3 regions of the Thermoanaerobacter sp. X514 genome follow, and region 2 is predicted to be linked to each of the others. Evidence: riboswitches for the same ligand, from Rfam matches in the RefSeq annotation. Region 2 holds a riboswitch; each other region holds the start of a gene.

The links. A riboswitch is a leader RNA that binds a small molecule or an ion and turns the genes downstream of it on or off. The one in region 2 is predicted to bind cobalamin.
Region 1: it holds a riboswitch for cobalamin, as region 2 does, so the genes downstream of both, TETH514_RS01630 (energy-coupling factor ABC transporter permease) here and TETH514_RS09725 (ABC transporter substrate-binding protein) in region 2, are expected to answer to the same signal.
Region 3: it holds a riboswitch for cobalamin, as region 2 does, so the genes downstream of both, TETH514_RS05810 (ribonucleoside triphosphate reductase) here and TETH514_RS09725 (ABC transporter substrate-binding protein) in region 2, are expected to answer to the same signal.

What each region holds. Positions count from the first base shown of each region.
Region 1 is NC_010320.1:336,672-347,392, reverse strand. It holds gene TETH514_RS01685 (DUF1648 domain-containing protein) at 1-183, opposite strand, end outside; gene TETH514_RS01680 (DUF1648 domain-containing protein) at 250-579, opposite strand; partial or broken gene TETH514_RS01675 (LuxR family transcriptional regulator) at 757-972, opposite strand; gene TETH514_RS01670 (rhomboid family intramembrane serine protease) at 1,281-1,964, shown strand; gene TETH514_RS01665 (ABC transporter permease) at 2,008-2,787, opposite strand; gene TETH514_RS01660 (ABC transporter ATP-binding protein) at 2,790-3,518, opposite strand; gene TETH514_RS12815 (nucleotidyltransferase domain-containing protein) at 3,827-3,964, shown strand; gene TETH514_RS12810 (hypothetical protein) at 3,942-4,160, shown strand; gene TETH514_RS01650 (NADP-dependent isocitrate dehydrogenase) at 4,300-5,511, shown strand; gene TETH514_RS01645 (energy-coupling factor ABC transporter ATP-binding protein) at 5,739-6,569, opposite strand; gene cbiQ (cobalt ECF transporter T component CbiQ) at 6,573-7,340, opposite strand; gene TETH514_RS01635 (energy-coupling factor ABC transporter substrate-binding protein) at 7,327-7,620, opposite strand; gene TETH514_RS01630 (energy-coupling factor ABC transporter permease) at 7,617-8,366, opposite strand; cobalamin riboswitch at 8,489-8,704, opposite strand; gene hemL (glutamate-1-semialdehyde 2,1-aminomutase) at 8,833-10,134, opposite strand; partial or broken gene TETH514_RS12805 (bifunctional precorrin-2 dehydrogenase/sirohydrochlorin ferrochelatase) at 10,270-10,695, opposite strand; gene hemB (porphobilinogen synthase) at 10,695-10,721, opposite strand, start outside.
Region 2 is NC_010320.1:1,938,838-1,949,558, forward strand. It holds gene TETH514_RS09690 (sigma-54-dependent Fis family transcriptional regulator) at 1-205, opposite strand, end outside; gene TETH514_RS09695 (bifunctional adenosylcobinamide kinase/adenosylcobinamide-phosphate guanylyltransferase) at 807-1,109, opposite strand; gene TETH514_RS13185 (bifunctional adenosylcobinamide kinase/adenosylcobinamide-phosphate guanylyltransferase) at 1,158-1,256, opposite strand; gene TETH514_RS13060 (hypothetical protein) at 1,253-1,384, opposite strand; gene TETH514_RS09700 (AIR synthase related protein) at 1,415-2,146, opposite strand; gene TETH514_RS09705 (ECF transporter S component) at 2,150-2,635, opposite strand; gene cbiB (adenosylcobinamide-phosphate synthase CbiB) at 2,707-3,648, opposite strand; gene TETH514_RS09715 (ABC transporter ATP-binding protein) at 3,739-4,539, opposite strand; gene TETH514_RS09720 (iron ABC transporter permease) at 4,544-5,536, opposite strand; gene TETH514_RS09725 (ABC transporter substrate-binding protein) at 5,538-6,485, opposite strand; cobalamin riboswitch at 6,601-6,793, opposite strand; gene TETH514_RS09730 (iron-containing alcohol dehydrogenase) at 6,920-8,068, opposite strand; gene TETH514_RS09735 (acetate/propionate family kinase) at 8,370-9,584, opposite strand; gene TETH514_RS09740 (EutP/PduV family microcompartment system protein) at 9,600-10,049, opposite strand; gene eutS (ethanolamine utilization microcompartment protein EutS) at 10,062-10,403, opposite strand; gene TETH514_RS09750 (BMC domain-containing protein) at 10,408-10,721, opposite strand, start outside.
Region 3 is NC_010320.1:1,179,524-1,190,244, reverse strand. It holds gene TETH514_RS05830 (DedA family protein) at 1-413, opposite strand, end outside; gene TETH514_RS05825 (DUF134 domain-containing protein) at 530-871, opposite strand; gene TETH514_RS05820 (PAS domain S-box protein) at 939-3,593, opposite strand; gene TETH514_RS05815 (anaerobic ribonucleoside-triphosphate reductase activating protein) at 3,861-4,547, opposite strand; gene TETH514_RS05810 (ribonucleoside triphosphate reductase) at 4,544-6,622, opposite strand; cobalamin riboswitch at 6,735-6,948, opposite strand; gene TETH514_RS05805 (Fur family transcriptional regulator) at 7,132-7,605, opposite strand; gene TETH514_RS05800 (HD-GYP domain-containing protein) at 7,674-8,267, opposite strand; gene feoB (ferrous iron transport protein B) at 8,512-10,554, opposite strand; gene TETH514_RS05785 (FeoA family protein) at 10,569-10,721, opposite strand, start outside.

The DNA.
Region 1 (10,721 bases), 860 kb from region 2:
CAATATAGGTATAAAAAATATAAATTCCAACTTAGATACAGCATAATTTATATTTCCAAATGTATCCCTTTGAAGTGGTATACTTTCAGGTAGATACTTATATGCGAAAATATTTATAATAAAGGTTATAACTGGAAAAATATAACCACATTTATAAAAATAATTTATTATTCTTCTTGACATTTTAGTACCATCCACCTTTATTTACTTATTTTACTATAAAATGTTTTCAAAAAGTTAAAATTACAATTACCCTTTCAAAACGCTTTTTAAATTTATTATAAGAATTATTACATCTACAATTAGCATAAGCAGATTAACAAAAATAGCGTATAAATACGTATAAAGTGTTTCCCCTATACTTTTTGTCTTGATCCTTACATATCCATAAAATAACAATTGTATTAAAGGAAGTATAAAAACAAATGTCATTTTAGAGACAGTATTTGAAATACTACCATCAAAGTGCCACTGAATAGCAACATTCTCAGGCAATGCCTTATAAAAAATGATGTTTATGATAAATGTGAAAACAGCAAATAACCAGTTATTTTTGCCTAAAAAATTTATTGCTCGCACAAAATTTTTCTCCCTTCTTATATTACGTTTTTCTCTTCATTTAGCTTTTTTCTTTTCATACATCAAGCAAATATAAGAGCTAAAAATATTAACCAAAGAGTCGTTATAATTATAACACTCGCTTCCTATAAAATCCACTATACTTTCGTATAGTATTTTAAACTATAATGCCTTGTAAATATCGCTAAGCAAAAATAGATACTCACCTTTTGCCCAATCCTCTTCTACACTCATATGAAAAGCTTCTATGAGCTCTTTATTTGTATGTATTTTCTTTTGCAAATCTTCTGGATTTAATATCACCAATGGCAGAGTTATTGAAGGGTCAATACCAATTTCCCTACATCGCTCATATGAAGAAATTAGTTCCCCTTGTAGGCATAAAAAATTCATTTTTTATACCCCCAAAAAGATTGAACCATTTTTAATATTATACAATATTTAGAGCAAAATTTGTGAAATTTGGAACGAAAGTGTCATTTTGGGGAACGAAAATGCATTTTTCGCCTAATATTTTACAATTAGAAATTATAAAAATTGAGGAGAATGCCCTCCTCTTTTCTTGATACTTAATAGATTTACTTAATCATTAAAATATTACTTTTTCAGAATTACTTGTGCTATAATCTTAATATAATTTTGATTTGATACGGAACTCGGTTTTCCTGCAAAAGTAGAATAAAAAAAGTGGAGGGTTAAAAATGTTTCCAATCAGGGATAATATACCAAGCAGACGACCACCCCTCATTACGCTCTTGCTCATAATAATAAATTCGCTCATCTTCTTCACTCTTTCAAGTGCTTCATACAGCACTTTTGCCGGGTTTGTTTACAAATACGGGCTTATACCAGCAAAAGTTACAAAACTGGTTATATCCGGTGTACCCTTTTCTAGCAGCGACTTATACCCTTTTATCACCAGTATGTTTCTTCACGGTAACACACTTCACCTAATTAGCAACATGTGGATACTTTGGCTTTTTGGAGATAATGTTGAAGATAGGATGGGTCATATAAAATTCCTCATTTTCTACCTCCTTAGTGGGGTAATCGCAGGTGTATTTCACATGGCTTTTAATCCCATCTCACCAGTGCCGGTGGTAGGGGCTTCTGGAGCTATTGCAGGCGTTATGGGTGCATATTTCGTATTATTCCCGTCGGCAAGGATAATTACGCTGGTACCAAGCTTTTTCCTGGTTCCAGTCTTCCTTCCTATACCCGCCGTGGTCTACCTCTTCCTATGGTTCCTGACACAGCTCTATTCCGGCACGGTCTATTCTGTCATTGGTAGTACAACGGTTGGTGGAATAGCCTGGTGGGCACACATAGGAGGATTTATCAGTGGTGTGTTGTTAAATAGGTTGTTCCTTAGAGATAGGTATTAATTAACTCATGCTCACAACGGCGATTCCTCCAGTCCAAAGAAAGCTAATATGTACCCAATAATCCATTTTTCCTGGCATATCTACTACTCATGCCAAAAATCGCCGAACCAACTACAAACCACAGCATACTCACAAGTATAAGCATCAGCCACTCATTGTAAGAAATAACAATATTACTTACAGATTTTCTTGCTATATCATTTCCCACTGTAAGAGGTATAATGCAACTAATTGCGCTAGAAGGAGATGTTTTACTCAATGTGTCTGTTACAAAAAGAAGCAGGATTTGTATAAGTAGTGTTAATTGATTAATTCTTTTTGCTATTAGGGAAAGTCCTCCCAAAATAAGACCCATGCCATACATTCCAACTAAGGTCATTAAAAGGGATAGTATAACTTTTCCATTTACTGTAATACTCACTCCTATAATTAGGTTTGAAAAAGCAATTATTACAGCAGCTACGATACTGCTTAATAGAAGGCTACTAATTATATTTCCTGCTATAAGAAAAGGGTAAGGAATTACTGCCATAAATTTTTGTTCCAAAGTACCTTTAACTGCTTCTATACTGATTTCACTGCTTACTCCACTTATAGCTGCTATCGAATAACTCCAAAAAATATACCCCAAAAGAAGGAGCGTTTTAGAATTTCCAGGATTGTTATAATATTCTCCTAACATACTACCCGTATCCATGAAAATAAGTCCAGCATAAAGAAGTGTTAACACTACAATATCACTGACCAAACCCATTTTATATGAAAAACTTTCCTTTAAACTTCTTCTTATTTCAGCTATTACAATGTTTAAATATTTGAACATATTTAAGCCTCCTTTAAATTTGCATGTATTTTATATTTATTTTCTATGTCTTCTGCTGTAATATTGATATTTGCGAATTCATCTACGATGTTCCCATTGTTTATTATTATAAATCTGTCAACTGTCTTTCTCAAAAAATCTACATCATGAGAAGCAATCAATATTGTTATTTTCATCTCCTCTCTCAAGGTCTTAACAGCACTGGTAAGTAAAATACGCGATTCTATATCTAATCCATTAAAAGGTTCATCCAAAATTAAAAGCTCCGGTTCGTGAAGTAAAGAAGCAGTTATTGCTACTCTTTGTTTTTGACCCATTGAAAGCGTGTTTACTTTTCGTGTTAATAATTCTTTTGTTTTTAGAATGTCTGCGTATTTTTCTATATTTTTCTTTATTTCTCTCCCTGTTTTCCCTTTTATACTTCCAAAATAATAATAATTATCAAGAACCGAAATAGCCCAGTATAAATTTCTGTTGCCTTCGAGTACGACGCCTATTTTTTCCATCATTTTCAATCGAGTTTTATCCTCCATTTTGACATTGGATACAATAACTTCACCTGAATCAGGAATTGTTAAACCGCATATTATTTTAAGTAAAGTGGTTTTACCCGCTCCATTCGGTCCAAGAAGTCCTACTATTTCCCCTTTATTTATATTCATGGATACATTGTTTAAAGCTATAATCTTGCTTTTATTGTATTTTTTGTACAAATTTTTGACAGTAAGCAAATCTTTCATTCCTCCTTGTTATTGTCTATCGAAAGAATAATTACATCATTTCTAAATCTGCTTGATTTTAGCATTATTAATGGCGCAGTTATTGAATGGTCAATACCCATTTTACTGCATCGTTTATAAGAAGAAAGTAATTCCTCCTGCGGACATAAAAAGTCCATTTTTTATACCCCTAAAAATGTAAAAACACTTTTTAAATATTATACAATATTTGAAATTAAATTTGTGGATTTTGGAACGAAAGTGTCATTTTTGGGAACGAAAATGCATTTTTCGCCTAATATTTTACAATTATATGGCTAATGTTATCTGGTAGTGCCACGGAATATCAAAACAAAAACAGCGATATTGATTTTGCAGTTTTATACAATAAAAATGTCTCATTGGAGGAAGAACTTACATTAGAAGTTAAAATAAGTGAAATATTCAAAAAGAGATGACATTGATGTGATAAATTTAAATAAAGCTCCTTTAAACCTTCAACACAATGTCATTTATACGGGAGAATTATTATATTGCAGTGATTATTTGAAACTGGCGGATTTTAAAGAAAAAGTTTTTAAATACCATGGAGACTATGGAATTACTCTCAAATTCTTTTATGATTATTATTTGGAGGGACTGATTAAAAAATGACCATTAATTAGGATAAGATAACTTTTCTGTTGCGAAAACATGACTTATCCTATATAATAATATTCAAGTTATGCTTTATCAATTTGTATTGATAAATTTTCGAAGTTTTTGTTATATCTTAGACAAAGGAGAGAAGTAAATGGCTAACAAAATTCAAATGAAGGTACCCCTCGTTGAAATGGACGGGGACGAAATGACAAGAATCATATGGAAATTGATAAAAGAAATACTTTTAGAGCCCTATATAGACCTTAAAACGGAATATTATGACCTTGGAATTAAAAACAGAGATAAAACAGAGGATCAGGTCACGGTTAATGCGGCATATGCCATCAAAAAATATGGTGTCGGCGTAAAATGTGCAACAATTACTCCAAATGCCCAGAGAGTTGAAGAATACAACCTTAAAAAAATGTGGAAAAGCCCTAATGGTACAATCAGAGCAATACTTGATGGCACAGTTTTTCGCACACCTATTATTGTGGAAAGTATTAAACCTCTCGTAAAAACATGGAAAAAGCCCATTACAATTGCAAGGCATGCCTATGGAGACATTTATAAAGATGTAGAATATCGGGTTGAAAACAAAGGAAAAGCAGAACTTGTTTTTACCTCTGAAACAGGTGAAGTGTCAAGGCAAACAATACATGAATTTGAAGGTCCTGGTGTCATCCTTGGCATGCACAACACTGATGAATCGATAAAGAGTTTTGCAAGAGCATGTTTTAACTATGCCTTAGATACAAAGCAAGATTTGTGGTTCGCAACCAAAGACACCATATCAAAAATTTATGACCACAGATTTAAAGACATATTCCAGGAAATATACGAAAATGAATATAAAGAAAAATTTGAGAAAGCGGGAATTGAATATTTCTATACTCTTATTGACGATGCTGTGGCTCGAATTATAAGGTCTGAAGGCGGAATGATTTGGGCATGCAAAAATTATGACGGCGATGTAATGTCAGATATGGTAGCAACAGCATTTGGAAGCCTCGCCATGATGACATCTGTGCTAGTATCTCCTGATGGCAAATACGAATTTGAAGCAGCTCATGGAACAGTTACAAGGCATTATTACAAATACCTTAAAGGAGAAGAGACCTCTACAAATTCTATTGCTACAATTTTCGCATGGACAGGTGCTTTGAAAAAGAGAGGAGAACTTGACGGAATAGAAAGCCTCGTAAACTTTGCTGACAAACTGGAAAATGCATCTCTTCAAACAATTGAAAAAGGTATAATGACAAAAGATTTAGCAGCTCTCTCTGATTTGCCAAATAAAACTGTTGTAAATACAGAAAGTTTTCTTCTTGAAATTAAAAAGACCTTGGAAGAGATAATGTAAAAAGTAGTATGTGTCTTCCCCTGTAGGAGCGTGGGCGGGCTCTGCCGACACTTTTATAACACTTTCAGCAAATGTTGCTGTAATACCCCTAGTAGTAGAATAGGCGTTGCCCATCCCGTGTCAATGGAAGATGACAGCGCTCTCTTTGGATATTTTACAGCAATTATTCTCTTCAGGACAAAAAGAAAATAAAATAGAATAAAAGCTGCTAAGGCTTCAGCAGCTTTTTATTTTATACATTTTTTTAATTCCTCTATATTTTTTGGTATATTACTTCCATTCATAATTCCTTTTTCTTTTAAAATTTCATATATTTCCAAAAGCATAGGCTTTCTCAAATCACTCCAATCGAGTTCTTTTTCGTTAGTAAAAACAACTGCTGGTTCGCCTTTTGCAACAACTTTTCCCTTCCTCATGACATATATATAGTCAGCCCATGAATAAGCAAAGTCCACATCATGAGTTGATAAAATGATTGTCTTTTCCTCTTCAGCTAATTTGTCAAACAAACCCATGATTTCTTGTACATGCTTAGGATCTAAATAAACCGTTGGCTCATCCAGTATAATGACTTCAGGCTCCATAGCTATGATATCAGCTATTGAGACGCTTTTTTTCTGTCCATAGCTTAAAAAATGAGTGGGCTTGTCTTTTAAATCAATAATTCTCATTTGTTTCATAGCTTTTTCCACTTTTTCTTTTACTATATTTTCTGGATAACCCAAATTCATAGGTCCAAAAGAAATCTCTTGGTATACACTGGCAGAAAAAAGCTGTATGTCAGGATTTTGAAAAACAATACCCACATTCTTTCTGAGTTTGGTAAGTTCGGTACGATTGTATTTTATTTCTTCCCCGTTATACAATATTTTTCCTGATTTAGGTTTCAAAATTCCATTGAAGTGCAAAAACAGTGTTGTTTTACCTACACCGTTTGGACCTAAAACTGCAGTCTTTTTACCCTTCTCTATCGATATATTTACGCCATCTAAAGCTTTTGTACCGTCGCTGTACTCAAAAGTAACATCTATCGCTTCTAATATAAATTGCTTTTTCATAGTTCACCTTCTTAAAAGCATTGATATGCTTATTAAAATTAGTTCTATCAAAATAATAAATATTATATTTTTATAACAAAATTTGTAATCTTTACCGATGACTTTTAGTTCTCCGTTATAACCCCTTGCTTCTAAAGCCACATATAAATCCTGTGAATCTTTGTAAGACTTAATAAAAAGAGAAGATATCAAAAAGCCTAAAGACCTATAACTATTTTTTAATGTGGCATATCCCAATCTTGAATCCTGAGATATATAGATTTCCTCAGCAGCCTCGACTAAAACAAATATCAATCTGTAAATTAGCTGAAGTAACTCCAAAAATAGTGAAGGAATTTTTAATTTCTTTAAGACATTTATAATGTCAACTACAGGAGTAGTAAGAGCGAGAAAATACAAACAAGACACTACTGCTAAAACTCTGAAAAATAAAATAACAGCAGTATTAATGCCTTTTTCAGTAATTCCTAAAGTTACTCCAAAAATATTAAGGCTTATTAATGCAACACTCTTATCCCCTATAACATTTATGATAAGTGTCAATATGCTTATTATCAAAAAAGAAAAAGGAATTAGCATAAGCTTAATGTACACTCTTGCTGGAATTTTCGCTTTAAATACAGTTACCACAAACATCAAAATAATTACTGCAATATTAGTATAGGCATCAAATTCAAAGCACAAAATCATTGTTAAAAGGGCAAATAAAAGTTTTTCAACAGGATGTACATTGTACATCCTGTTTGTGTAAGAGTAACTATCTATTAACATTTTTTCTCCACTTCGCAACACCTATATAATATCCTAAAAATCCTGCGCCAATTGCAGCTTGGAGCGCAAACAAAAGGCTTTCAATTTCTCCGCTTGGTGGCTCCCAAATTGGTTCAAACCATGGCTTATAATTTTTGTCTACCTCAGCAATAGCCTGTGTCGCCCTGTCATCTGCGCCAGCAAATTCAGCGTTTTTAATAGTAACAAGAGGAAACACGATCAGCAAAATGACCAACAAACCTAATATCAAATTTTTCATTAAAAACTTTTTATCCTTCATACTGCCTTACCTTCTTTCTCTAAAACGTTAAGCTCAATGAGTTCCTCTTTGCTGTAGGCAGTTAGCATATTAATTACAAGCACAGTTAAAAGCCCCTCACTTATTGCCAAAGGTACCTGTGTCACTGCAAATATCCCCATGAATTTTAAAAATGAGGCTGTAAATCCGCCTACTTCAGTAGGAAAAGCAATAGCAAGTTGGAGGGATGTTGTCACATATGTAAGCAAATCCCCAATTGAGGCAGCTAAAAATACTGCAAGCCAATTTGGACCACCTGCTTTTTTTATTCCTTTAAATATATAATAGGAAGCAATTGGCCCTACTATAGCCATGGAAAATGTATTAGCACCCAAAGTTGTTATACCCCCATGAGCTAAAAGCAGTGCCTGAAACAAAAGCACTATAAGGCCTAAAACACTCATAACAAAAGGTCCAAAGAGTATAGCTCCAAGCCCTACACCGGTTGGATGCGAACAACTTCCTGTAACTGAAGGGATTTTCAAGGCCGAAAGCACAAAAGCAAAAGCACCTGCAAAACCCAAAAGCATTTTAAGCTTTGGATTTTCCTTTACCTTTTTGTTTATCGCTATAAGTCCCACAACCACAAAAGGCAAAGAAGCTATATCCCATATTATGCACCATTTAAGAGGAAGAAACCCTTCCATTATGTGCATGGAATAGGCAATTTCCGGCGCTATTAAAAGTAGCGCAAATGCTGTAAACAATACCCATTTCCATTTTTTCACACTACACACCTCTTTTTATGAAATTTAAGCAAAAATAAAGCCTCTTAACTTACCAACGGCGTTAAGAGGTTAAAAAATACATAGGTATCCTTTTATAACACCTCCTCTATCGACCGTAGAGTAAGTGTAACACAAATACAGGCAGGTCTCCTGACTTAGGTTCATCGCTCTTTACGCCTTCCCACCCGGCATTCACCAAGTATTCGCTGAGTGCCGGACAGTGGCATAATGTAAAGAGCTCACCATCACAGTGGCGGGACCGTGCAGGACTTTCACCTGGCTTCCCTTTTAACCCAATTTTGACTGCAAAATTGGGCACCTGTATTTGCTTGTTATTCAATTCTTCCTTTAAATAAAGCATATCATTTTATAAATTAGGTTGTCAATAAAAGGCAAGAATTCTATCTGTGCTAAGATTTTGTAGATAACTCATTCAGTTTGACATTTTGCACAAACCGAAATGCCTTTATTCTAATTGCTGACTTATAATTTTCGCCACTTCAAAACTTGTTTCAATCGTTTTTTCAATGTCATCATCTGTGTGAGCAGTTGACAAAAAGAAGGTTTCAAATTGTGAAGGCGGCATGTATATTCCTCTTTTAAGCATCTCTCTAAAATATTTAGCGTATAAAGTAGTATTCGATTTTAGTGCAGAATCATAGTCATGCACACTCTCTTTATTAAAAAACATACACATCATGCTGCCTATTCTATTTATTGTAACATCAATTCCATTTTGAACCATGCTCTCTTTTAACCCATTACATAGTTTTTCTGCTTTTTTATCTAATTCTTCATAAAGGGTCGGATCCTCAGATAATATTTTTAAAGTCTCAAAGCCTGCTGCCATTGCAAGAGGATTGCCAGACAAAGTCCCTGCTTGGTACACAGGCCCATCAGGAGAAACCAACCTCATTATCTCTTCTCTTCCTCCATAGGCACCGACAGGAAGTCCACCTCCAATGATTTTCCCAAGTGTGGTAATGTCAGGCATGACGTTGTAAAATCCTTGTGCCCCCGAATAAGACACTCTAAAACCTGTCATCACTTCATCAAAAATTAAAAGTGCCCCATACTTTGTAGTAATCTCTCTCAATCCTTTTAAAAACTCTTCATCAGGCAAAACAGTACCCATGTTTCCGGCAACAGGCTCTACAATGACACCAGCAATATTTTCACCATAAACTTTAAAAATGTCTTCTACCATTTTGATGTCATTGTATCTCGCTATAATTGTATCCTTTGCTACCTCTTTTGTCACGCCCTTTGAATCAGGAATTCCAAAAGTAAGTGCCCCTGAGCCTGCTTTTATAAGTAAGCTGTCAGAATGTCCGTGATAACATCCTTCAAATTTTACAATGATGTCTCTGCCCGTATACCCCCTTGCAAGCCTTATAGCACTCATGGTGGCTTCTGTTCCTGAATTTACCATTCTGACAACTTCTACAGATGGAACAGCCTCAATTACTTTTTCCGCCATCTTAACTTCTAACTCTGTGCAGGCTCCAAAACTGGTCCCAAGTTGTGCCTGTTTTTTAATAGCTTCTACCACCTGTGGATGTGAATGCCCAAGTATTAGCGGTCCCCATGAAAGAACGTAGTCTATGTATTCATTGCCATCTTCATCCCATATATGACTTCCTTGCCCCTTTTTTATAAAAACAGGAGTAGCTCCTACTGATTTAAAAGCCCTTACAGGGCTATTGACACCACCCGGCATAAGTTTTTTAGCTTTTTCAAAAAGCTTTTGTGATTTATCAGTTTTCACAGAATCACCTCTTAACAGCCCGCTTTTCTCAATAATTTTTCTGTAAATAGCCATTTTCTCTTCTTCAGCAAAATCTTTTTCCTTTAATTCTATCCTCTTCTGGTATAGCTTTTGTAATAGTTTTTCATACTCGTCATTGAAAATTGACTCCAATTTTTCTTTTATCATTCTCGAAAGAAGTGGACTTTTGCCACTTGTAGATATAGAAATAATTAAGTCTCCCCTTTTTACAATGGCAGGTACAATAAAAGAAGAAAGGTCTTTATCATCAACCACATTTACAAGCACATTGTATTTTTCTCCATCTGACGCAACAAGTTTATTTACCTTCTCATCATCTGTAGCAGCAATCGCAACAAAAAATCCCCTTACATCCCCTTGTTGATACTCACGTCTTATAAGTTCCACCTTTTCTTTTGCTGAAAGCTTAAGTATTTCCTCATCAAAAGAAGGAGAAATGGCAGTAACTAAAGCTTCTCCTTCAACAAGAGATAAAATTTTTCTAAGAGCAACTTTGCCACCCCCTACAACAAGGCATTTTTTGTTTTTTATATTAAGCATTATAGGGTAATAAACCATTTTGCAAC
Region 2 (10,721 bases):
CCTTAACTGTCAAAAAGGATGTTATAGCTAAACGTTCAGCTGTATTCCCATTTTCTAATATTGGAATTATTTTTTGAGGTAAACGATTAGAAGTTAATATAATATAATTATACTTTTTAAAATTAATTTTGCCATTTCTATTTAGGTCTTCTTCCCTGAACAATATTATTTTTTTGTTAACAAATCGAGCAATTTTTTCTTTCATAAAACATCACACCTTTTAAATAAAATTAAGACTAAGATAAATCAAGTATTGTCACCTCACGTAACTTTTTAAACTTTTTATGTGTTATATTTTATAAATCGCTAGTCTAAAAACTAAAAAAGTATTCCTATTTGTAATTTAATTACCACAAAGTTAGAACGGAGAATTTCTTATTGAGAAGAAGTACAATTCTTAGAAATGTTAAAAACAGATATTTAGTTATTAAAGCACAATAAACAAAATTAGTTCTCTCATTAAAATTTATAAGTAATCATATTTTTGGAAAACAACAAGTAAGATAGAACTATAAAACTAACTTAAAACATTGTAAAATATTGATAAAATAAGAATAATACTGAATTTGTTAGTGTCACTTTTTACTCTTTTTGTTTAAAAATGTTATTAAAACATTTAATTTTCCATATCTTAATTTTACGTTTTCGCTTATATTATATATCACTGTAGTAAAAATTAAAAGCCCCTCCCTTTCAAAGTTCGTGTCAAGGTATTGTAGGATAATTTTGGGCAACAACCCCTGTTTGCATTAGATTTCACCAATAATATAACAAAAGTTTGGTGTAAAGTTTATGTAGGAAATAGTTTAAATAATTTTTATTATTAAAGATTTGAATACCAGTTTCTCTATGAAAATTTTACAATGTTTGCAAAAGAAAGCAATTTTGAAGCTATCCAAATGAGCATTAGGCATTCTTTGAATGCCGCAGTCTGCATATATCATAAAAGCAGTTAAATTATTTTGCCAAGTCAAATCGACTTCTATTAAAAGATTAGTAATCATAACTGTAAGACAGTCAACTAATACAACTTTTGCATTGCTTTCCACTATTACCTTGTTTAGATTTTTATAAACTTTTGTCTGCCATGAAGCTGGTCTTTTTTTTATGCCTTTTGATCCTTTTTTTCATTTCTTCGTCAAAAGGAATAGAAGTAGCTATATAAAGGACGCTGTCTCTTCCTTTTCCAATGCCAATTTTTCAGCAAATTCACTTTTGCCAGACCTTGCACCGCCTGTAATCATAATGAGGCTCATTGTATTGCAACCCTCTCTTTCTCTTCTATTAAATCTTTATCTATTTCTTTTAAAGCCTTTATCAATTTTTCATTGTCTTCATGTGTTTTTATAGCAACTCTAAAAAAACTTTTGTCAATTAGAAGCATCTCTTATGAGAATTTGTTTTCTCCTTTATCCTAAATTAACCTTCCAATGTATGTTAAAGACTTGTCTGTCAGTCCTTTAATAGAGGCTGTATCTTCCTCACTGTGGACTACAAGGCAGCAGGTAGAAGGCCCCCCTGATTTTAATACATCAAGATGTTGTGGAAAATTCGCCTCCACCTTTAATCCTGATATCTTCTCTAATATGCCAATTTCATATTTTATCCCTTTTGAACCCACAGGTATTGCTTCCACTATTTCTTTTGAGTTGGAAATTTTTACGTAGTCTTTCAATGTAAGCACATCGTTTGAGCTTAAAACTTCACTTCCTACACGTGGATAACCTAAAATAGAAACATGCATACCTGTTTTGACTTTTTTTATTTTTAAGTCTCCAATATTTGCTTTTGCTATTACAGTGATTCCTATACCTGTCATAGATGTGGGAAAATTTTCTTCAGTACTTCCTGTAAAAACTACGTCTGAAAGTCCGTTCTCTTCAAGCTCGCTTTTTATGCCTCTTAAAATTTTTTGCCCTGTTGGATTCATTTCAACGGATAAAGTATCGGATATGACTAAGGGTTTTGCTCCTACACATAGTACTTCCGAAAGAGCCACTTTTACAGTAGTCCTTCCTACAATCTCTTCATCAACTTTTAACACATCATGCTCTTTATTCCCTATTGCTCCGAGGCTGTCACAAGATATCACATATGCTACATCATTTTCATAAATTACAACTAAATCTCTGTATCTCTCAATCACTTTTTATTCCCTACTCCTTTTCGGTATCGCTTTGTAAACCAATGCTGCAAGAAATACATTTGCAAATGACGCAATTGTTAGTGGTAATACCCATGCCGCAAAAAATCCCCATCCGAATATGGGCACAAACAAAAGGGTTGCAACAGGACCATTTAATATCGTAGCAGCGATTACTGCAATATAGATGTTAAATTTTCGATAAAAAAATTTAAACAAATAGGCGTATAATGCCATTTGCACTGCTATGTATATGTGATTTGTAAGCCCTAAAGGAAATCCAGAAGTAATTGCTGTAAGCATATGCCCTAAACTTATCACAAGGGCTCCATACCAACCTCCAAGGTATAATGCGGCAAAGTATCCTGGCATTGAATCGAAAGCAACTGTGTTAAAAACTTTTATGAGAGCACCTACTGCACTTAAGGCTATAAGCATAGCAACAAGAGTAAGAGTTTTAACATTTTTTAATGCATTTGCTTTTTCTTTCACATCAATCTCCTCCTATTTACAATTTTTAGGTGTTTTTATGTAATATTTTGAGGCAATTATAAGTTATTCCTTTATGGTACCAAAATCTTCATCCCATAAAACACCACAAGACCTAAAAATGAAGTCATATACATTATTTTTATGCTGTATTTTATGTGTTGGGGGGTAATTTTTTCTTTTCCATCCCCAAGAGTTGGTTTAATTTCAGGCTTTCCAAAATAATAATTAAGCCCTCCCAGTTGTATATTTAAAGCACCGGCAACTGCTGCTTCTCCGTGAGCACTGTTTGGACTTTGATGTTTCAACCTGTCTCTTAAAAAAATCCTCCAACTATTTTTATAATCATAGCCTAAGAGAAAAGCAGCTATAACAATCAAAAAACCTGTTATGCGAGCAGGGATAAAATTTAATATGTCGTCAAGTTTTGCAGAAGCAAATCCTAAATCGAGGTACTTTTCATTTCCATAGCCTACCATAGAATCAAGAGTGCTTGCTGCCTTATAAAAGACAGCCAACGGCGCACCTCCTATAAACGCGTAAAACATAGGGGCTATTATACCGTCTGATATATTCTCTGCAACTGTTTCTATCGCTCCTCTGGATATATTCTCAACATCAAGCCTATCTATATCCCTACTGACTATATAAGATAATCTTCTTCTTGCTTCAACTATATCACCCTTTGCCAACGCTTCGTATACTCTTCCAGCAGCTTTACCAAGGTCTTTTGTAGCAAGACAGGTATATATAATTAAAACGTCGAAAGCATATTTTAAATATGGATGTATAAGTCCTGCAATATAAAGTAGTACATATGTTGCTGCAAATGCCAAAGTTACTGTAAGTCCACACAGTATAAAACCTGCTATTTTTAAAGCTCTGTTGCTTTTAGCATATTTTCTAAGTATACTCTCTAAATGCGATACCACTTTCCCTATAATTCTTACAGGATGAGGATATCCTTCAGGGTCTCCTATCAACAAATCTAATAAGTAGGCTAATACCACTTCCATTAATCTCTATACCTCTCCATAATTTCATAGACTTCTTTCATGTCGATACTTTAACCTGCTCCTGAATGGGTGCCTGCAATCATTAAAGCTTTACACAACTTTGAGTTGCTCCTTTCCATTTAGCGATGGAATGACGTAAGGAGTATGTGTGATGGGATTTTCAAACACTTCCACATCTATTGAAAAGGCTGATTTTATGTTGTTCAATGTTAAAACACTTCTGGGAGACCCAGATGCTATTATTTTGCCTTCTTTCATAATGAAAATCTCATCACAAAACTGTGAAGCGAGGTTAATATCGTGAAGCACAATAATTACAAGTATCCCTTTTAAGGATAAATCTTTTACAAGAGACAGTATTTCAACTTGGTATTTTATATCAAGTTGAGAAACTGGCTCATCCATGAGTAAAATTCGAGCTTTTTGTGCTAATGCCCTTGCTATATACACTCTTTGCCTTTCACCGCCGCTTAACTCTTTTATACTTTTGTCTTTAAACTGCCATGTATTTGTAATTTCCATGCACTCTCTTACAATATCTCTGTCCTCTTTTTTCTCCGACTGAAACCTTTTAAGATAAGGAATTCTTCCCATCATTACCACGTCATAACAGCTAAATTCAAAGTCGTAAACTATATCTTGAGGCACATACCCTATATATTTTGCCTTTTCTTTTATAGTAAAGTCTTTGATATTTTTCCCTAATATAAAGACATCCCCAGCTGCTGGCTTTAAATAGCCTGATATATTTTTTAAAAGAGTAGTCTTACCACTGCCATTAGCTCCTATTATTCCTAAAACCATATTTTTGTTTATGGTAAAATCTATTCCTTTTAAAACTTCCTTTTCTTCATAAGAAAAGTGCAAATTATCCACCTGTAAAATAGCCATATCATCACATTCCTTCACTTTTTTGTTTGCTCTTTATTAACAGATATAAAAAGAATGGTCCTCCAAGTGCTGCTGTAATTATCCCAATTGGAATTTCCATTGGCTTTAAAATAATTCGTGCTAATAAGTCTGCAAAAGTTAAAAATATCGCTCCTGATATAGCACTAAAAGGTACAAGAATTCTATTGTCAGGTCCTACAATAAGCCTTGATATATGAGGCACAATAAGTCCCACAAAACCTATAATTCCACCAACTGACACAGCAGTTGCAGTCACCAAAGACCCTGTAATAAGAATTATTTTCTTGACTAGTTCTGTGTTGACACCTAAATGTTCGGCAACTTCTTCTCCTGTCAATATCGCATTTACATCCCTTGAAAATACATACATCACAAAAGAGCCAATTACTATTATAGGAGTAGTAAAGACCACACTATTCCAATTTATGAGGCTAAATCCTCCCATAGTCCAAAAAACAATTCGAGAAAACTCATCATGGTTTAAAAGCATCATGAGAGAGATAATTGCAGACATAAAAGCACTTATAGCTATACCTGCCAATAACATTGTGGTCATGGATACTCTTGTGCCAGTTTTAGAAATAGTGTATACGAAAAATACAGTCATTAAAGAAGTAACAAAAGCCATAAAACTCAGTCCAAATATTCCAAGCCCCAAAATTATCGCAATAGTAGCTCCAAAAGCCGCTCCTGATGATACACCCAATACATAAGGGTCTGCCATTGGATTTCTCAAAAGCCCTTGAAAAAATGTCCCAACAACAGAAAGTCCCATACCTACAATCGCAGATTCAATAGCTCTTGGAAGTCTTAAATTAAGGATTATTGTCCTAGAGGTTTCACTGCCACCGCCCAAAAAAACATTTAAAATCTCCTGCAGGGGTATTTTTACCGCCCCTGCAGAAATTGATAAAATCATGGTAAAGACAAGCAGTGAAAAGGCTGTACCAAAATATATCCCTTTTTTTACTCCCACTTTACTTAAATGCCTCCGGATGTAAGAATTTTGCGATTTCTTCAAGTCCTAAAACAATTCTATTAGAAGCTCTTGATATTATGTCGTCATTGCTTATCACAAATACTTTGTCATTTTTAACAGCATTAGTATCTTTATATCCTGCCATGTTTTTAATGTCTTTCACATCCCCTGCATGAGGAGAAGTTATTATCACATCTGGATTTTTCTTGACTAATTCTTCTACGCTGTACTGCGCCCAACCATTTACATCCTCTGCAACGTTTTTGCCACCTGCAAGGTTTATGAGCTCATCAATAAAAGTCCCTTTTCCAGATGTCCAGTTTCCGTCAAGAGAGACAAGATAAAATACGCTGACTTTCGGAAGGTTTTTGACTTTGTCGTTTATTTCTTTTATTTTGTCCTGCATTTCTTTGATTATTTCTTCACCTTTTTTCTCAGTACCTGTTATTTGGCCTATTATTTTTATAGATTGGTATATCTGGTCAATGTCTTTAGCCTCTAGCATCACGACGGGTATACCCATTTTTTCTAAAGATTCCATTTGCTCTTTACCGGAAAGAGTGGAAGCAAATATTATATCAGGCTTTTGAGCAGTAATCGCTTCTACATTTGGCCCTTTAAACCCCCCCACTTTGGGTACATCCTTGACCTCAGGTGGATAATTGTCAAAGTCTGTAACACCCACTACTTTATTTCCTGCTCCTAAAGCATATATAAGCTCTGTTGTAGAAGGCGCAAGAGAAACTATCCTTTGGGGTTCTTTCTCTATAGTTACTTCTCTTCCTAAAAAGTCTGTAACTTTTAAAGGAAACTGTGTTTTTACAATTTCAGTTGCTGTTTGAGATGTATCTTGTGGCTTTGTAGCATTGTTTGTTGAACAAGCCGCCAGTGAAAACATTAAAGCAAAGACTACCAATAAAGCAAGTAAACCTTTAAATCTTCTCATAAGTACCCTCCTAATTTAAATTTTTCAAGTATCAAAAAAAGACCTACCCCACGGAGGTAGACCTTTTTTGCCAAAATTAAGCATAAAAATTCCATTCCACCTTCCCTCCGAAGGCGAACTTCCGAAATCTTATGGCAGGTCTCCTGGCTCGCGATTCATCTTCCACCCTGCCTTCCCACCCGGCACATCTCTTGAACGCCAAGCAGTGGCTTATTAGGGCTTCATCCTCGCTCACAGTAGCGGGGGCTGCAGCGGATTTTCACCGCTTTCCCTTTTAACTTCTCAAGACCATAAGATTTTTTGTATTCACTTGTACACCTATATATTTAATTACTCATTATTTATAAATCTATTTATAACTCTATGCGTTGTGGCATTTAGAAGCAAGGTAAAATTTAATTAACTTATTCCCGCTAAAAATTTTATGCTAGTTTTTACATTGCAGACTTGAAAATATTAATAATATCTTCTAATGTTGCCTTTTTAGGATTTGTAAAACCACATACATCTTTTAATGCATTTTGCGATAACTCTTTAATGTCTTCTTCTTTTACCCCCAGTTCTTTTAACCTCGATGGTATACCAATCTCTTGAGAGAGCTGGTTTATGCTTTCAATAATTTTGCCTCCTATTTCTTTTGTTGTTAATTTATCTACATCTATACCCATCGCTTTCGCTATATATATAAGTTTATTTTGAACTGCCTCAAGATTATATTCCAAAACATGAGGTAATAATACGGCATTACATACACCATGAGGAAGATCGTAAAATCCTCCTAATTGATGAGCCATAGCATGGACATAACCTAAACCTGCGTTATTAAAAGCAATCCCCGCCAAGAACTCTGCATATGCCATCTTTTCTCTTGCTTCAATATCATTTCCATTTTCTACCGCTCTTTTAAGGTAGTTGAATATAATTTCAATAGCTTTCAAAGCAAGTGCATCTGTAAATGGATTTGCATCAATCGAAATGTAAGCTTCAATAGCGTGAGTTAGTGCATCCATGCCACTTGCAGCTGTTAGAGATTTTGGCATACCTATCATCAAGAGAGGATCATTTACTGCTATTAGAGGTGTAATGCGCCAATCCACAATTGGCATTTTAATACGTTTTTCTTCATCTGTAATTATAGCAAATTTAGTAACTTCACTACCTGTTCCAGCCGTGGTATTTATAGCAACTAGGGGCAGTAATAATGCACTATTCCAACCACCACACTTTACTTTGTCTAGACGCTCTACCTCATCAATGAAATTCTTCTCTTTAGCAATGAGGCCTATCCCTTTTGCGCAGTCATGAGCTGATCCTCCGCCGCACGAAATAATAAAATCACACTTATTCTCTATCAAAAGCTTAAGTCCATTTGTTACATTTTTAATTGTAGGGTTGGGTTTTGTTTCATCAAAGACAACATATTCTATTCCTTCTTCTTCTAAAACACTAATTACATTATTCACAAGCCCAGCTCTGACAAGTACTTTATCTGTAACAATAATTCCTTTTTTAAAACCTAATTTTTTGATCTCCCTTCCCACATCTTTTAAACATCCCACACCTATTAAATTTATAGGGGGCATATGGAATTTAAATATTTTCACATTTATCACCTCATATCAAAAACTTTTTTAAAGTTTATAGAAAATACAATCCTTCCTCAATCAATAAATAAGAATACTCTCCTAGTTTATAACTGTAATTTTTGTAAACAAGTCAGTCAACATACTTAGTTTAAAGATGACTATGTTCTCAAAAATGCTAATAAGCCGGTATGCAAAGTTTTTACTTTTGGTCTTTGACTTTTTGTATTTTTAATTTCTTGTGTTGTTTTTTTGGTTTTACAATCCACTAAATCCACTATATATACAGGAAGAACAAAGATTATTTGTTATCAAAAAAGCTCATTACTTCCGCAGTTTCCTTAGCAATCATGAGTTCTTCATTTGTAGGAATTACAAGCACCTTAATTTTCGAATTTGGTTTTGTTATTTCTACAATTTGATCGCATTTTTTATGGCTATAATTCTTTTCTTTATCATATTCTATACCAATCCATTCTAACCCAATTATAGTTCTTTCTCTTACTTCTGGGCTATTTTCTCCAATTCCTCCCGTAAAGACAATAGCATTCACTCCATCTAGAGTTGTCATGTATCCACCAATATATTTTCTTACTCTATAGCAAAACATTTCTATAGCAATTTGAGCTCGTTGATTTCCGTTGTTTGCTGCCTTCAATATATCTCTTAGATCATTGCTTACCCCTGAAATCCCCAACAACCCAGACTTTTTATTTAAAATCTCATTCACCTTTTCAACACTCATATTTCCCTTTTGCATAAGATATATAACAATTGCAGGATCAATTGAGCCGCTCCGTGTTCCCATCATTAAACCTTCTAAAGGTGTAAAACCCATACTCGTATCTGAAGACTTCCCTTTTTTTATAGCACAGATACTTGCTCCATTTCCTAAATGACAGGTTATCAAATTCAACTCTTCTACTCTTTTATTCAAGTATTCTGCAGCTTTTAATGCTACATACTTATGCGAAGTTCCATGAAATCCATATCTTCTTATCTTGTGTTTTTCATACAGTTCATACGGTAAAGGGTATAAATATGCATATTCTGGGATAGTTTGATGAAATGCGGTATCAAAAACTCCTATATTGGGTTTGCCAGGTATCTTGTGTTCACAGGCTTCTATCCCCCTTATATTAGCAGGGTTATGCAATGGGGCTAAATCTATGCACTTTTTAAGTAATCTTTTCGATGTTTCATCAATAAGGGTGGGTTTTGTAAAGTATTCTCCTCCATGAGCAATGCGATGGCCAATAGCATCAATTTCATCCAAGCTGCCTAATACTCCTATTGATTGATCTGTAATAAGTTGCAAAACTTTTTGAATCGCTTCTTCATGATTTTGGATCTGCTCAGTAGTTGCACATTCTCCATTTAATGAACTATATTTTACCGTTGAGTCATTCAAACCTATTCTATCAATAATTCCTTTTGCTAATGCCAACTCATTATCTGTTTCAATTAGTTGGTATTTTACAGATGAACTTCCACAGTTAAGGACCAATATCTTCATCAAAGCTTCCTCCATTCATTCCTTCAATATTTTGTTAATTGTTTCTTCCAGTTTCTTCATCCCTTCACCCGTTATTGCTGAAACGAAAATAATATTTTCCATTTTAACTCCGCTTTCAAGTAATAGCTTTTTTCCCTTTAAAGGATTAGCTCCTTTTATATCTATTTTATTTACTACTCCAAAGATTTTTTTGCCTTCAAATGTACTGCAAAAACCAGGTGGTACTGCCATTTTACTGCTTGTCGCATCCTGAACAATAACCACTGCTTTGGCACTTAAGATTTCATTTATAACTGCATAATTGAATTTTCGTATCTCTATATATTCACCGGGAATATCTACAAATTCTCCCATATAAGTTATAGTTTGTGTCTTTAAAACATGATTTTCGCTTTTTCTAAGATTTGCTATCAATGTAGATTTGCCTGCACCTACTGGTCCTACAAATACTATTTTCTTACTCATTACTCTCTACCTTTAACTTTTTGTTATAGGGCACGGAGAAAAGTTCAAAACTCTCACAAGAGTATTCATTATTCGATGAATTGCTTCATCCACTGCTGAAATATTACCTATAATTACCAAAGAACCACTAAAACGGTCTAAAAAACCTATCTTTACTGTGGAAGTTTTCAGAGCAATATCGGCTGCAATTATTGCACCTTCCGCTGGAGTAATTGTCATAATTCCAATCGCTTCTTTTTTCTCTATTCCTAGTTTTTCGCACAACTCTATTTGAGGGCTTGCAATTATATGAGCAAGTGTAATCTGTTTGCCAGGAACATACTCCTGAATGATTCTCTGTTTTTCTTCCATCATTTATTTACACCCACATTTCTAATAACTTTTCGTTAATATTAGCAACAACAGTTGAGGAAACCAATTTTCCCTTTTGCACAGCACTTATTCCTGCATCTATTGCTACTTTAACTGCACTTATTTCACCACCTAAAACAACTATAGCTTTTCCTCCTAAAAATCTTGCTATTTTAATATCAATTATCTCAACGTTTGCTCCTTTTGCTGCCTTATCTGCAGCTTTTATAGCCGAAGAAACTGACAATGTTTCAATAATTCCTATTGAATTATAGTTCAACTTTTTTGATTGCTTTTTTCGTGGGAATACCGTACTTAAAG
Region 3 (10,721 bases), 760 kb from region 2:
GTTCTAATAATTGGTATAAATCTTCCTACAACAATAGTAATAGAACCATACTTTTCATAAAAGTCACGAGCTTCCAGCAAATGCTCTCTTTTTATTAGTCGTAGATTTTCTCTTTCATAAATCTTTTCTCCCACAAATTTCCCTATATGATAGTTTATTGTATCTCCTAATATGGCAGCAGATGCCAAAAGTATAACCACATAAAATACATTTAAACTGCCAATTGCTGCAAAAGTCCCTGCTGCAAAGAGAAGAGAATCTCCAGGCAAAAAAGGCGTCACCACAAAGCCAGTCTCAAGGAAAATAATAAAAAACAAAATGCTGTAAGTATATGTGCCATAAGTTTGAATAACACTGCCTAAATACTTATCAAGATGCAATACAATATCAATGAAGTTTTTTATAAGGTCCATTTACTTCATCCTTTCATATATATAGTAACTCTTATTCACAGCATTAATTATACTATATATATGAAAGGTTTTGTAAAAAAATATGAAAATTTAATAGAATTTTAATCTTCTCCACCCTAGTGGCCATGTCTATGTCGCATACCTCTATGACCTCTTTGTTCTTCTTCATAAACTCTGTAATTTCCACCTTCCACTCTTATCGCTTTACCATTAACCAAAGCATCTGCCACTTTTTGTCTAGCAGAATTGATTATTCTAAAAAAGGTAGGTCTCGACACCTTCATCATATCAGCACATTCTTCTTGCTCTAAACCTTCTAAATCCTTAAGCCTTATAGCTTCTAATTCCTCTACTGTTAGTATAACTTCATCTAACATAGACATAGGCACACCTACTGGTTTAAAATGAGTTACATTTGGTTCACTTCTAACCCATCTGCATTTTGGAGGTCTTGGCATTTTATCACACCCTATTGTTTAATAAATGACGATTACTTTAATATTTTATACTTTTTAAAGAAAAATATCAATCCTTCATAAAGGCTAAAAATTTTTCAACAAGAATAGGGTCAAATTGTATCCCCGCCATCTTTCTAATCTCTTTTAGCGCTTGCTCTTTAGAAAGCCCCTTCCCTTCTTCATCTATCATCTGCACATAAGCATCTACTATAGCCAAAATTCTACATTCGTAAGGAATATCCTCTCCTTTTACAGCAAGTGGATAACCTTGTCCATTCCACCATTCATGATGCATTAAAATCATATCCGCAAGGTGAGCTAAATCAGGCGATGACATAGCAATTCTATAACCTATTTCACAATGTTTTTGAAATTCCAATTTTTCTTCTTCATTTAAGTTATCTACCTTATCTAGTATTTTATCTGAAATTCCTACCATTCCAATATCATGAAACTCAGCCAGAAGCTCTAAATTTTTTATCCGCACTTGAGAAAGTTTTAAATATTCGGCAAAGTTTGCTAAAATTTCTTTGACTGCATTTAGATGCTTTTGTAGCTTAGGCTGTCGTATTTCAAACATCTTTAAGATAGAATCTAATACTTTTCTATAACTGCTTCTTTTATGAAATAGCTTCTCTCTATACATGTTATTATCTGCTTCTTTAAAAACTTCCTCAATTTTTTTAAAACTATTATTCTTCACTGCATAGCCTATTGACATACTTAAAGGTATGTTTTCTTTTTCAAAAGTAAATTTACTATTTTCAACCATTTTTCTTATTCTATCAACCGCTTCTTCTACAATCTCAATGCTAGCGTTAGGCAGTATTACAGCAAATTCATCTCCTCCTATTCGGGCGATAATGTCCTGTCCTCTAAAACATTTTCTCAGCACATCCGCCGCTGTTTTTAAAAGCATGTCTCCTGCCTTATGTCCTATTGTATCATTGATAAGTTTTAATCCGTCTGCATCACAAATTATCAAACCAGTCGGCACTATATTCTGTTTACCAACAAAAGCTAATTTTTCTTCAAAGAAGTTTCTATTGTAAAGGCCAGTAAGTATATCATGGGTGCCCAAGTGCTCAAGCTTCTCTTGCGCTAACTTCCTTTCTGTTATATCTCTTATTATCGTCATAATAAGCTTTTCATTTTCAAAATCAACACTTACTACATTGGCCTCCACATAAAACTCGCTACCGTCTTTTCTCTTATGTTGTAAGTTCAGCAAAACACCCCTTTCAGCTTCAACATCTAACAATTGAGTCAACTCCTCTTTCTCACAATTACAAAGCTCAAAAATATCCATCTTTAAAAGTTCTTCCATTTCATAGCCATAAGCCTTTATTGCAGCTTTATTCACCTCTATAATCTTGCCATCTTCATATCTTGCAAATAAAATTATGTCATTTATATTGTCAAAAAGCAGTTTATATCTTTTTAAAATTTGTTCGGTTTTTTTGTTTTTTGTAATATCACGGGAAATAAAAGATATACCAATATATCTACCTAACTCATCTTTTAAACCAGCAAGTGAAACAAGCACATGTATAGTTTTTCCCTCTTTTGTAATCCGTATTCCTTCATAACTTTTTATTTCTTCTCCTTTTAACAATCTTTGTAAAATATTTTTGACTTTTTCTTTTTCAAAATCTGGCATCAAAGTGTATATGCTCTTGCCTATCATTTCATCAGCTTTATAGCCGTATATTTTTTCACATCCTTTATTCCAAGTTTGAATAATGCCTTCAAGGTCAAAACTCCCAATTCCTTCATTAGAAGATTCTACAATAAATTCATACTGTTTCAATAGCTTTTCATACTCTCTTTTATCGCTTATGTCTCTAAAAACCATAACTGTCCCAATTACATTTCCCTCTGAGTCTTTTATGGGAGCAGCAGAATCGGCAATGGATATCACATGCCCATCTTTTGATATCAAAGCAGTATGATTTGCAAGCCCTGTAATTTCACCAGTTTTTAAAACTTTTTCTATTGGAATTTCTACCTTCTCTTTCGTATCTTCATTGATTATATTAAAAACCTCATCAATTCTCTTTCCTAATACCTCTCCTTCTTTATACCCTGTAAGCTTTTCTGCAGTAGGATTCATAAACTCTATATTGCCGTTTGCATCCGTAGCAATAACTCCGTCTCCAATGCTCTTTAATGTAACACGAAGCCATTCTTTTTCTTTATTCAAAGATTTCATAAGTTCTTCTTGTTTGTGAAAAATAATAGCTAATATATTGCTTGCAATTTCATAGAAATGCATCAGTAAAGCAATCGCTAATATAACTTTTAAGGAATACAAAAGGTCAAAATCAACTAAATAATTTATCAAATTAAAGTGTTTTATAATGGGAAATGTAATCTCACGAATGCCTATTAAAATAAGTAATATTCCTATGACTAAACTAGAAATCACTTTTGAGGATTTGAAATTTTTAAATATCAATGTACCAGAAAATATACTCATAACCCCTAAAAAAATATACATTGGAATTACAGCTATATAATTACTACTTCCTAAAATTTTATTTACTGCATACCACCCTAAACTTAGTGAAATAATCCATAAACCCTTTTGCAAAAAATTTACTTCAAAAAAAGATTGAAAACCATAAGTAAACAATATAGAACTTATTACAAGCAAACCATATACTATCACCTGTGTCAAAAATGTATTAGGCAAATCCCCATATTCTATTGCATATTCCATAGCGTATCTTATTAAATCAAGGCCCCAAGCACTTCCCCAAAATAGAATATATTTTTCCTTTTCTGCATTATGCACTAATAAATAAAATATTGCTAAAATCAACAAAATTAATATCTGGTATTTATTGAAATATGTATATTGCTAGCCATCCTATTCCCCCTCTACCTAGAAAAACAAATGTTTCTAAATACATTATAAATCCATTTTTAATTTATGTCCATTATCAAGTTCATTTTTCCGAAAAATAAAAAGAGAGAGGTGACTCTCTCATTCTCTTATTAATATTTCTCCAAAATTTCCATTCAGTTTTTCTTTTATTTTTTTTAAAAAGTTAATATCACAATCTTGAATTCCACTTTTCTCCTTATCCAATATACTTTCAGCATACTTGTACCTTTGCAAAGCATACCTTTTTGCAGGAGAAATCCAATCAGCTAAAGCCTCAAAATCTTCTAAAGTAAGTAGTTTGTCATTTACAGTAGTTCTAAATTCGTAATCTATATGAGAATTTTTAATTATCTCTACACTTTTTTGAATATTATCTATATCTTTTTTATTTTTCAAAAATATGCTATATTTTTCTATTGGAGCTTTTATGTCCATAGCTATATAATCAACAAGCTCCTCTTTTATCAAATCTTCTAAAACCTGTGGCCTTGAACCATTAGTGTCCAACTTGACACTGAAATGTAAATCTTTTATATTTTTTATAAAATCTTTTAATCCTCTCCAAAGAGCAGGTTCCCCTCCTGTGATACATACACCCTCTATGAGGTTTGCTCTTCTTTTAAGATAATTAAAAAAATCTTTTTCACTCCGTATACCTTCTCTTATAGGAATTAGATAACTGTTGTGGCAATAAGGACACTTAAAATTGCAGCCACTTATAAAAACAGTGGCTGCAATTTTTCCTGGGAAATCAATAAAAGAAACAGGCATAAAATTGTATATCATACAACAAATTCCTTTCTGTCCTTGAACTCTTTTTTCTTACCTTCATTCCAATTCTTAACTGGTCTGTAGTAGCCAACAACTCGACTGTAAACTTCACATTCTTTCCCACAATATGGGCACTCAAAATGTTCTCCTGATATATAACCATGGTCCTCACAAATTGAAAAGGTTGGAGTTATCGTGTAATAGGGAAGTCTGTAATTATAAGCTATTTTTTTGACTAAAGCCTTACAAGTAGCTACATCGTTTATACTCTCTCCAATGAACCCATGAAATACCGTACCTCCTGTGTATTTTGTTTGTAACTCTTCTTGCAAGTCTAAAGCAGTAAATATATCTTCAGTAAAGTCCACAGGAAGCTGGGTGGAATTAGTATAGTAAGGCACATCGCTACCTGCAGTTATTATATCTGGGAATAATACTTTATCTTTTTTAGCTAATCTGTAGGAAGCTCCTTCTGCAGGAGAAGCTTCTAAATTGTACATCATATTTGATTCTAATTGATATTGTTCTAATTTGTGCCTCATAAAATCTAATACTTCAAGAGCAAAATTTCTTCCTTCTTCAGTAGCTATGCTTACTCCCATGAAATTTAATAGTGCTTCATTCATGCCAATAAGTCCTATTGTGTTAAAATGATTTTGCCAGTAATAACCGAATCTTTTCTTTATATCCTTTAAGTAAAATTTCGAATAAGGATAAAGTCCCATTTCAGTCATTTTTTCTAATACTTCTCTTTTTATTTCAAGGCTTGTCTTAGCTATATCCATGAGCCTTTCTAACCTTTTGAAAAATTCCTCTTTTGATTTTGATAAATACCCAATCCTTGGCATATTTATTGTTACGACACCTATTGAACCCGTCAAAGGATTTGCACCAAAAAGTCCTCCCCCTCTTTTTCTCAACTCTCTGTTGTCCAACCTGAGGCGACAGCACATACTGCGAACATCATTTGGATCCAAATCGCTATTTACAAAATTGCTAAAGTAAGGAAGACCATACTTTGCAGTCATTTCCATTATTTTATCTACTACAGGGCTATCCCAGTCAAAATTTTTAGTTATATTATAAGTTGGTATTGGAAAAGTGAATATCCTGCCGCTGGCATCTCCCTCCATCATGACTTCTGCAAAAGCCATATTTAGCATGTCCATTTCTTTTCGAAATTCTTTGTAAGTTTTGTCCATCAATTGACCGCCAATTATGACAGGTTCATCTGCCATAATCTCCGGTACCACCAAGTCCATAGTTATGTTTGTAAAAGGGGTTTGAAATCCTACTCTTGTAGGCACATTTATATTAAATATAAATTCCTGCAAAGCCTGTTTTACCTCTTTGTAGGAAAGATTATCATAATATATAAAAGGCGCTAAATAAGTATCAAAGTTGGAAAAAGCCTGAGCTCCTGCTGCTTCCCCTTGAAGTGTATAGAAAAAGTTGACAATCTGCCCAAGAGCAGACCTAAAGTGCTTTGGAGGTTTGCTTTGAACTTTTCCTTCTACTCCTGTAAATCCAGAAAGCAGTAAATCTCTTAAATCCCATCCACAGCAATATACAGATAAAAGCCCTAAGTCATGAATGTGCAAATCTCCATTTACGTGGGCATCTCTAACTTCTGGAGGGTATATTTTATTTAACCAGTAATGGGCCGTTATCGTACTGGAAATATGGTTATTTAAGCCTTGAAGAGAATAACTCATATTGCTATTTTCATTTACTCTCCAGTCCTGTTTTCCTATGTATTCATCCACCATTCTTTCAATATCCATAAACATCTTTTTGAATTCTCTTATGTCTTGATGCTGCTTTCTGTACAAAATATAAGCTTTTGCTGCTTTGGCATGACCATATTTTATCAAATATTGCTCTACAATATCTTGAATCTGTTCTACAGTGGCTATCCCTTCAAAATGCTTTTCAACATAGTCTGTAACTTCATCAGCTATTTGAACTGCTTGCTCATACTCCCCTTCTCCTACTGCCTTAAAAGCCTTATATATAGCATTTACAATTTTAGACTTATCAAATTCAACTTCATTTCCATTCCTTTTTATAACTTTCATAGCAATTTTCATAGTTTAAAACCTCCATTTTTTAATAATTCTTTGGTTAATAATTATACCTCTTAACTCCTACGGCCAGTTAAGAGGTATACAAAGGTACCTCACCTCCTCTATACACCGTAGAGAAGTGATAACAAATACAGGCAGGTCTCCTGACTTAGGCTCATCACTCTTTACGCCTTCCCACCCAGCTCCAATATTCCCCAAGGAAGTGCCAGGCAGTGGCATAATGTAAAGAGCTCACCATCACAGTGGCGGGACCGTGCAGGGCTTTCACCTGCTTCCCTTTTAACCCAATTTTAGCTTCCAAATTGGGCACCTGTATCTGAGAATATTAATTTTTCTACAAAATATAGTGTATAAAAATATTTATAACCCAATATTTAGTATATCATCCCCTTATAAACTTGTCAACAATAAATATTTTTTTAACATCCTCTGTTGTAAAGTGTAGAAAATACTATAAATGAAAACGGCAGGATTTTCCTGCCTTCTCCTAAAAATTATTAATTTCGCCAATATTAATGTTTCTCATTTTTTGGAGTTTTTTTGCATTTACTACATATTCCATAAAAATTTAATTCTCCATAATATACGTCGAAATCATATTTATTATCTATCATTTTTATATACTTAATCAAATCAGGACTGTAATATTCGTCTATACTACCACAATATTTGCAAATTAAATGAGCGTGAATCTTTTTCTTGTTAAACATTTTAAGCTCATAGTACTTTTTGGTTCCTATTATATTTTCTGATAATATTCCTTTGTCTACAAAAATTTTTAAATTCCTATAAAGAGTTGCTACACCATAATGGGGCCATTCTTTCTTTGCTTCTTGGTAAAGGGTATCAAAGTCAAAATGTATATCGGGATTTTTTAAAAACACATTTAGTAAGATTTGTCGCTTTTCAGTTATTTTTAAACCATTTGCTTTCAAAGCCTTTATTAAAAGAGACATTAAATCATTTTTACTTTTAATAGCATTCATAATGAATCACCAAATTTCAAACATATGTTCAATTTAAATATACACCTTTTATTGACATATGTCAATAACTATTTGTACATTTTTCTCCACTTATCCCACAATATTTCATCTATTTCCTCTACTAATACCGGATCAAACTGTGTGCCTTTATTGAAAAAGATTTCTTCTCTTATCTCTCCCCAATCTAGCGGGCTTCTATAAGGTCTTTTGGAAGCCATGGCATCTATACTGTCACAGATAGCAATTATTCTTGCTCCCAAAGGAATAGTTAAACCTTTTAATCCCTCAGGATATCCCTTCCCATCCCAGCGCTCATGATGATAAAGAACTATTCTAGCGATTTCTTTAAGTCTACTGGATCTGGTAAGAATATTGTAACCTATCACAGGGTGGGTCTTTATAATCTCAAATTCATGAGGCAATAGTTTACCTTTTTTATTTAATATTTGATCTGAAATGCCAATTTTCCCTATGTCATGTAAATGGGCAGCGATATGTACTTTCTCAAGTTCTTTGCCTCTGAGTCCTATTTTTCGCGCTAAATCTTCTGTCATATCAGCAACTCTTGTAGAATGCCCTTTTGTATAAACATCTCTTGCTTCTAATGCAGCAATTAAGCATTCAACAATGTCATGGTAGAACTCATGTGTTTTTCTAAACATTTATTTTCCTCCTTTGTTAAATTTCAAAAAAAGCAATCCCATTACAAATTGGGATTGCTTCTTGAGAGTATATACTCTATATTTTTTACAGGACAGTTGCTACAAGAATTCTTGCAATTAGAACAATATGCACATGACTTCGAACTAAGTTGTTTTTTTAACTCTTTATATATCACAAAAACAGATAAAACACCAAGTAAACCTAAAACAATTGTTTCTAACATACAAATCTATCCTTTCAAAATCAATTAAGTCCTAAAAGTTTTCCACCTTGATACACAATCACAGCCATAAGCCATCCCAACGCAAGGGTGTATCCAACTGCGAAAGCAGTCCATTTCCAGGAATTTGTTTCTCTTTTAATAGCTCCAATTGTTGCCACACAAGGAATATAAATCAAGGTCATTACCATAAAGGCATATGCAGAAAGTGGAGTAAAGTTTTGGCGGATTGCCTCTGTTAGTGCAGCCCCTTCAGCTCCATATACAACACCAAAAGTTCCAACAACTACTTCTTTTGCCAAAACGCCAAATATAAGGGCTGATGCCGCTTCCCACTTTCCAAAACCGGCTGGCTTTAAAATTGGCGCAATCAAAGACCCTATTCGGCCTATTAAGCTGTTTTCACTGGCATATTCCACTCCAACAGGTAAATTTGAAAGTACCCATATAAGGATTACAACGCTCACAATTATCGTACCTGCTTTTTTAATAAACTCACTTCCTCTTTCCCACATGTGAATAAAAAGCCCTTTTAAAGTAGGAATTCTATAAGGAGGCAACTCCATAACAAAAGGAGAAGTTTTTCCTTTAAAAAGGTATTTTTTAAACAATTTTGCTACTATTATTGCCAGAACAATTCCCAATAAATATATAGAAAATACTACCAATCCTTGATTTGCAGTGAAAAACGCCCCAGCAAATAACACATAAACAGGAAGCCTAGCAGTACAGGACATTAACGGATTTATCAAAATAGTTATAAGCCTATCTTCTTTGTTTTCTAATGTCCTTGTAGCCATTATAGCTGGCACATTACATCCAAAACCTATAATCATAGGAATAAAAGACTTTCCATGTAAACCAAGTGCATTCATTAATCTGTCCATCACATAAGCTGCACGAGCCATATATCCACTGTCTTCTAAAATAGATATGGCAAAAAACAGCAAAAATATTGGAGGTATAAATACAAGAACTGAACCTATACCGCCTATAAGCCCATCAGTTATAAAAGAAGTTATTACCTCTGGAACTCCAATATTTGCTAATACAGTATTTGTAACTTCTCCCAACCACCCAAAAAAAGTCTCTATCCAGCCTACTAAAGGATCTCCAATAACAAAGGTAAATTGGAAAACTCCCCACATTGCCAGTAGAAAAATGGGTATCCCTAAATAACGATTTGTAACAATTTTATCAATTTTATCCGAAAGGGTATACCTGTCTTCTACTGTATAGTGTTTTCTTACGCATTCTTTTATAATGCCAGATATAAAACTGTATCTTTTGTCAGCTATAAGAATTTCTGCATCTTCTCCCAATACCTCTTCTAAATACTTTCTGCTCTCTTTTAATTGAGACAAAATATCTTTATAATTTTCTATCTCTTTTATGAGGTTTTCATCATTTTCTAATAATTTTACAGCCAACCAGCGTGCCAAAAATCTTTTTGTTAAATTTTCTTCTTTCTCAATCAATTTTTTTAACTTATCAATTTCTTCTTCTATCTCTTTTCCATAGTCAACTTTATAAACCTCTTTTTCTTTGCTTTCATAAACTTTCAAAACAGCTTGTAAAAGCTCCTTTATCCCTACATTCTTTGTCGCAACAGTAGGGATAACGGGTACTCTTAAAAGTTTTGATAGTTTCTCCACATCTATTTGGATGCCTTTAGCTTTTGCCTCGTCATACATGTTTAATGCTAGTACCACATTAGCATTCATTTCCAAAAGCTGCATTGTCAAATACAGATTTCTCTCTAAATTAGTAGCATCAACTACATTTACAACCACATCGGGCTTATCGTAAATGATAAAATTGCGAGCTACGACTTCATCTTCTGTATAAGCTCCTAAACTATAGGTACCAGGAAGGTCAACAACATTGATATCTACACCCTCAAATTTTAATTTCCCTTCCTTCTTCTCTACTGTGACTCCTGGCCAATTCCCAACATGTTGCCTTGAGCCAGTCAAATCGTTGAATAAAGTTGTTTTACCTGAATTAGGATTGCCAGCTAAAGCAATCACAAGCTCCCTTCCCTGCAATGTAGATACCTCTCCCATCCTTATCCTCCTTTTTATCTTTCTTCCACCATAATTTTTTGAGCCATTCCAAAGCCTAAAACCATTCTGCTTTCACCTAATGCTATAATAAGAGGCCCTATATCATTTTTTATTACTCGTATAGTAGCTCCTCTAATAAGCCCCATTTCCGCAAGCCTTCTTCTAAT